Regions from separate parts of the Telluria sp. ZB4P36 genome, predicted to be linked through region 1. Evidence: predicted binding sites of a transcription regulator. Region 1 holds the regulator's gene; the other holds the start of a gene.
What was found. The regulator sigma-54, encoded in region 1, starts transcription at its own class of promoters, with help from an activator protein. The targets are predictions, from matches to a motif close to TGGCANGNAANCTGCTTT.

Region 1 (3,430 bases):
ACCGGCATGGTCGCCAACAACGCGACCCAGAAGCTGCACCTGGCCAGCCGCGGCCAGATCATCTATCCGCCACGCCAGCGCCGCGAATGACAGGCGCCGCGTGCAACCCAGGACAAGCAACATGAAAAAATTCATCGCAGCCGCATGCCTCACCCTGGCCGCCTTCGGCGCCTCGGCGGAGCGCGCCGATTCGCTCAAGCAGGCCGTGATCAACTTCGATTCGCTCGACGTGGACGAGGTCACCCAGACCCGCATCCTGACCGGCAACGTCGTGCTCACGCGCGGCACGCTGGTGCTGAAATCCGACCGCGCCCTGGTCAAGGAAACGCCGGAGGGCTACATGAGCGTGACCCTCACCGCGAACAACGGCAAGACCGCCACCTTCCGCCAGAAGCGCGACGGCGGTCCCGACCTGTGGGTCGAGGGCCAGGCCCAGCGCATCGAATACGACGAGCGCGCCGAACTGGTCAAGCTGTTCACCGCCGCCGAAGTGCGCGAGCTGGAGAACGGCCGCATGACCAATGAGATCAAGGGCCCCTTCATCTCCTACGACAACCGCCGTGAAGTCGCGCAGGTGCGCAACGACGCCAGCGGCGCCAGCAAGGTGGGCGGCGGCCGCGGCACCCTGATCATCGCGCCACGCCGCACCACGGCGCCGGCCGCATCTGCAACTGAGGGTGCCAAGCAATGACGGCATCCATGACGGCGGCGATGACCTCGGCGGGCGAGGGCTGCAGCACCCTGATCGTCAAGGGCCTGCAGAAGAGCTACGGCAAGCGCCTGGTGGTGCGCGACGTGTCGCTGCAGGTGGAGTGCGGCGAAGTGGTCGGCCTGCTCGGCCCCAACGGCGCCGGCAAGACCACCTCCTTCTACATGATCGTCGGCCTGGTGCCCTCGGACGCCGGCACCATCGACATCAACGGCACCGACATCTCGAGCCTGCCGATTCACCGGCGCGCTGTGCTGGGCCTGTCCTACCTGCCGCAGGAAGCCTCGGTGTTCCGCAAGCTGACGGTGGAAGACAACATCCGCGCCGTGCTGGAATTGCAGCGCATGGACGGCAAGCCGCTCAGCAAGGACCAGATCAACGAGCGCCTCGACACCCTGCTGGCCGAGCTGCAGATCGAGAAGCTGCGCGAGAACCCGGCGCTGTCGCTGTCGGGCGGCGAGCGGCGCCGCGTCGAGATCGCGCGCGCGCTCGCCACCAACCCGCGCTTCGTGCTGCTGGACGAGCCCTTCGCCGGCGTCGACCCGATCGCGGTGATCGAGATCCAGCGCATCGTGCGCTTCCTGAAAGAGCGCAACATCGGCGTCCTGATCACCGACCACAATGTGCGCGAGACGCTCGGCATCTGCGACCGCGCCTACATCATCAACCAGGGCGCGGTGCTGGCCTCGGGCCGGCCTGACGACATCATCGCCAACGAAAACGTGCGGCGCGTCTACCTCGGCGAACACTTCAGGATGTAATGAAACAATCCCTGCAGCTCCGCACCTCGCAGCACCTGGCGCTCACGCCGCAGCTGCAGCAGTCGATCCGGCTGCTGCAGTTGTCCACGCTCGAACTGCACCAGGAGATCGAGCAGATCCTGCACGACAACCCGCTGCTCGAGCGGCTCGACGATCCGCTCGACCGCTCGGTGCGCCTGCTGGCCGACGGCGCCATCAACAGTGCACCCGCAAACGGCGATGCGCCGGCGCCGCAGCCGGCGGCCGAAGAAGGCGCCAAGGCGGAAGGCGAGGGCTTCGATGAGGGTGGCGGCGGCGAGGGCGAGCGCGGCGAGGCCGACAGCGACTGGGGCGGCGAAGGCGGCGGCGCCCGCAGCGGCGACGACGAGGATGGCCGCCCGCAGCTGGAAGCCGACAGCATCACCCTGCGCGAACACCTGGCGGAACAGATCCGCATGAGCGCCTGCAGCCAGCGCGACCGCGCGCTGGCCGAGCTGGTGATCGACGCGCTCGACGACAACGGTTACCTGGAAGAGCCGCTCGACGAGATCCATGCGCGCCTGCCGGAAGAACTCGAGATCGAGATGGACGAGCTGCGCTGCGCGCTGGCGCTGGTGCAGAGCCTCGATCCGGTCGGCGTCGGCGCGCGCAGCGCGGCCGAGTGCCTGGCGCTGCAGATCCGCCGCATGCCGGGCGTGCCGCTGGTGACGCGGCGCCTGGCCCTGAAGATCGTCGAGGGCTACCTGACCTGGTTCGCGCAGCGCGAGTACACCAAGCTGAAGAATGCGCTCGACTGCGACGACGAAGACTTGCGCGAGGTGCAGGCCGTGGTCCGCCAGTGCAATCCGCACCCCGGTGCGGCCTTCGGCGCGGGCGTGTCCGACTACGTGGTGCCGGACGTGATCGTGCGGCGCGCCAAGAGCGGCTGGGCGGTGTCGCTGAATCCGGACGTGATGCCGAAGCTGCGCGTGAACTCCCTGTACGCCAACCTGCTCAAGCAGGGAAAGAGCGAAAGCCAGATGGGCGCGCAGCTGCAGGAAGCCAAGTGGCTCATCAAGAATATGCGCCAGCGCTTCGACACGATCCTGCGTGTCGCCGAGGCAATTGTCGAGCGCCAGCGCAACTTTTTCAGCCACGGCGCGGTTGCCATGCGCCCTCTTGTTTTGCGTGAGATAGCTGATACACTAGGCCTACACGAGAGCACGATCTCGCGTGTGACTACTCAGAAATACATGCTGACCCCGCACGGCATGTTTGAGCTGAAGTACTTCTTCGGAAGCCACGTCGCCACCGAAGCGGGGGGAGAAGCCTCCTCGACGGCGATCCGCGCACTCATTGCGCAATTGACAGGAGCAGAAGACCCTAGGAACCCATTATCCGACAGCAAGATCGCGGAGATGCTCGGGGAACAAGGTATGGTCATTGCACGCAGGACGGTCGCCAAGTACCGTGAAGCGCTCAAGATTCCGCCCGTCAGCCTCCGCAAATCCCTGTAAAGCTACTGCCCATTCTCACCTTGTGGCACGGGCAGGGCACCTTCCCTAAGGAGTGTGTATGAACCTCACAATCAGCGGCCACCATCTCGAAGTCACCCCCGCCATCCGTGAATACGTTCAGAATAAGCTCGAGCGCATCACCCGCCATTTCGACCACGTGATCGACACCCACGTGTTCCTTGCCATCGATAACCTCACCGAAAAAGAAAAGCGGCAAAAAGCCGAGATCAACCTACAGGTATCTGGCAAAATTTTGCATGTGGCAAGCGCGGCGCAGGATCTGTACGCAGCGATCGACACGCTGATGGACAGGCTGGACAGGCAGGTTCTGAAACACAAATCCATGCTGCAAGACCATAACCACGTGGCGCACAAGCGCCTTCCGGACAACGGAGAAGCCGCCGCCGCGTAAATAACGGGCGACCGCATACCAGCAAGGGCGTCTGAGGGGACGCCCTTTTTGCGTTTACTGCGCTTGTTACTTT
Region 2 (3,430 bases), on a different contig from region 1:
CGCTGCAGCGCCTCGATGTTGCGCTCGGTGCGGCCGATCTCGTCGCGCATCGAGGCCACGCGCTCCTGGTACTTGGCGTAATTGCGCTCGTTGCCCTGGCGCTCGGGCTCGCCCTTGTTGAAGTCGCGGCGCAGCTCAAGCAGCTTCTTCTGCTCGGTGCGCAGTTCGTCGTTGAGGATCTCGCGGCGGTCGTCGTCACGCGCGCGCTGCTGGGCAGTGTCGACGCGCGGGAAGCTGGCCGGGGTGACGGCAGCCGCAGGCCCCTGACTCATCGGACGGACGGCCGGAATCGGCGCCGAGGCGCGCGGCGGCGGAGGCGGCGCATAGCCCGGCAGGTCGAGGGCCTTGCAGCCACGGCGCGCGGTGTCGGTGAATTCGACCCGGCCCTGCTCGTCCACGCATTTGTAGACGGCGGCCTGGGCGTGGGCCCCGGTGTGGAGCGCCAGGCCGGCGGCCAGCACGATTGCGAAGCGTCGGAAGAAGCTGATTGTCGTTCCCATCAGAATCGATTTGCACAATTAAAGTGCAGCTATTGTAGAACGGCCCGAGTGTACAGCAAGCATGAAAAAAGGCGGGGAAAGCCCTCGCTTTCCCCGCCTTTGTTACGAAGCCTTACGCCCTGTGATGCATGAGCGCAACGGATTCGTTGACCTCTTGATTACGACGAGTAGTACATGTCGAATTCGGCCGGGTGCGGGGTCATGCGCATGCGCTGCACTTCCGTCATCTTCAGGTCGATGTAGGCGTCGATCATGCTGTCGCTGAACACGCCGCCGCGGGTCAGGAACTCGCGGTCATTGTTCAGGGCTTCCAGCGCTTCTTCCAGCGAGGAGCACACGGTCGGGATCAGCTTGTCTTCTTCCGGCGGCAGGTGGTACAGGTCCTTGGTCGCGGCTTCGCCCGGGTGGATCTTGTTCTGGATGCCGTCCAGGCCTGCCATCATCAGTGCGGCGAAGCACAGGTAGACGTTGGCCAGCGGGTCCGGGAAGCGGGTCTCGATGCGGCGGCCTTTCGGGTTCGCCACGTGCGGGATGCGGATCGAGGCCGAGCGGTTCTTGGCCGAGTAGGCCAGCTTGACCGGGGCTTCATAGCCAGGCACCAGGCGCTTGTACGAGTTGGTGCCCGGGTTGGTGATCGCGTTCAGCGCGCGGGCATGCTTGATGATGCCGCCGATGTAGAACAGCGCGGTTTCCGACAGGCCGGCATAGCCGTCGCCTGCGAACAGGTTCTTGCCGTCCTTCCAGATCGACTGGTGCACGTGCATGCCCGAGCCGTTGTCGCCGTTGATCGGCTTCGGCATGAAGGTCGCGGTCTTGCCGTAGCTGTGGGCCACGTTCCAGATCACGTACTTCAGGTTCTGGGTCCAGTCGGCGCGCTCGACCAGGGTCGAGAACTTGGTGCCGAGTTCGTTCTGGCCGGCGCCAGCCACTTCGTGGTGGTGCACTTCGACCGGGATGCCCATCGATTCGAGGATCAGCGACATTTCCGAGCGCATGTCCTGGAAGCTGTCGACCGGCGGGACCGGGAAGTAGCCGCCCTTGACGGTCGGACGGTGGCCGCTGTTGCCGCCTTCGATTTCCTTGTCGGTCGACCAGGAAGCTTCATCCGAGTCGATCTTGACGAAGCAGCCCGACATGTCGATCCTCCAGCGGACCGAATCAAAGATGAAGAATTCCGGCTCCGGGCCGAAGTAGGCGGTGTCGCCGATGCCGGTCGACTTCAGGTAGGCTTCGGCGCGCTTGGCGATCGAGCGCGGGTCACGGTCATAGCCCTTGCCGTCCGACGGTTCGATCACGTCGCACTGCATGAACAGCGTGGTCTCTTCCATGAACGGGTCGATGTTGGCGGTGTTCGGGTCCGGCAGCAGCAGCATGTCCGATGCTTCGATACCCTTCCAGCCGGCGATCGACGAACCGTCGAAGGCGTGGCCCGATTCGAACTTGTCTTCGTCGAAGTGCGACACGGGGACGGTCACGTGCTGCTCTTTGCCGCGGGTGTCCGCGAAACGCAGGTCAACGAATTTCACTTCGTTGTCTTTGATGAGTTGAATTACGTCTGCAACCGTCTTTGCCATTCGTATCTCCTGATTGAAAAGGGGGTGCCGCGATGGAACACTCGCAACGCGGCAACTTGCTTTATGTCAAAGCATGAACCGTGCCAAGCCCGCGTTATGAACAAATGCACAATGCTTCGTTGGAATTCGTTGGTATCCGTCCTAGAATCTGTCCATCAGCCTCCCGCACACCGGTGCAGGGGCGCACTACATTGGTGCAAGCTTGGGCGCGTGCACCATCGCAGCGCAGGATACACCGAACCAAGTTGGTGCATTGACTTTTTTGTTCAGAACGGATCAACCATGACTAGCCTTGAGACCATCCTTGCCCAAGCCCGCCAGCGCGCCGCCGGCCAGCCCTATGCCGGCGCGGTCACGCCCGACGAAGCCTTCGCGCTGCTGCGCAGCGATCCCCGTGTGAAGCTGGTCGACGTGCGCACCAACGCCGAGCGCGACTGGGTCGGCCGGGTGGCGATTCCCGACGCCCAGCACGTCGCGGTGGAGTGGGCCACCTACCCGGGTGGTGCGCCGAATCCCGCATTCGGTGCGCAGCTTCAGCAAGTGGCGCGCAAGGACGAGGTGCTGCTGTTCCTGTGCCGCTCCGGCGTGCGCTCGCGCCACAGCGCGCGCGTGGCGACCGAGCGGGGCTTTGCCGAGTCCTACGACATCCTGGAAGGTTTCGAGGGCGACCGCGATGCGGAGGGGCATCGCAAGACGGTCGGGGGCTGGTGCAAGGCGGGACTGCCCTGGATCGGGGCGTGAACTTGCATGGCCGGCGATGCCGGCCATGCCAATCACATCAGTGGGCCGGCATCACCATCAGCTGCAGGCCCGATGCCGCACCAGGCACGCGGTACACGCGCTGGGTCGCCTTTTTAAAATCTTCCGGCCTGGCCTTCGGAATATGCGTGAAGGTCTGCGGGTTCAGGTCGATCAGCGGGAACCAGGAGCTCTGCACCTGCACCATGATGCGGTGGCCGCGGCGGAAGGTGTGGTTGACGTCGCCGATGTCGAAGCTGAGCGCTTCCTGCTTGCCCGGCGTGAAAGCTTCCGGCTTTTCGTAGCTGTTGCGGAACTTGCCGCGCAGCGGATTGCCGCGCACCAGCTGCTGGTAGCCGCCCAGCTTCAGCGCCGGCGGGCCGGTATCGTTGCCCTTGCGCTCGGCGGGCGGCGTCGGGTACTCGGCCGGATAGACGTCGATCAGCTTGACCACCCAGTCGGCGTCGGTGCCGGTGGTCGACACGAACAGCCTCGACTCTACCTTCCCGGCGATCGTCACGTCTTCTTCCAGCACCTCGCTCTGGTAGACCAGCACGTCGGGGCGGGTCGCGGCGAAGCGCTGGTCCGACACCATGTACTCGCGCGGCACCCCGGTGG

Region 2: the regulator sigma-54 is predicted to act here: its motif matches at 2,143-2,160, upstream of glnA (type I glutamate--ammonia ligase).

What each region holds. Positions count from the first base shown of each region.
Region 1 is NZ_JCASIE010000023.1:57,255-60,684, forward strand. It holds gene lptC (LPS export ABC transporter periplasmic protein LptC) at 1-90, shown strand, start outside; gene lptA (lipopolysaccharide transport periplasmic protein LptA) at 122-691, shown strand; gene lptB (LPS export ABC transporter ATP-binding protein) at 688-1,470, shown strand; gene AC56LK_RS22140 (RNA polymerase factor sigma-54) at 1,470-2,945, shown strand; gene hpf (ribosome hibernation-promoting factor, HPF/YfiA family) at 3,004-3,357, shown strand.
Region 2 is NZ_JCASIE010000003.1:159,770-163,199, forward strand. It holds gene AC56LK_RS05955 (DUF4124 domain-containing protein) at 1-500, opposite strand, end outside; gene glnA (type I glutamate--ammonia ligase) at 659-2,074, opposite strand; gene AC56LK_RS05965 (rhodanese-like domain-containing protein) at 2,357-2,815, shown strand; gene AC56LK_RS05970 (CocE/NonD family hydrolase) at 2,853-3,430, opposite strand, start outside.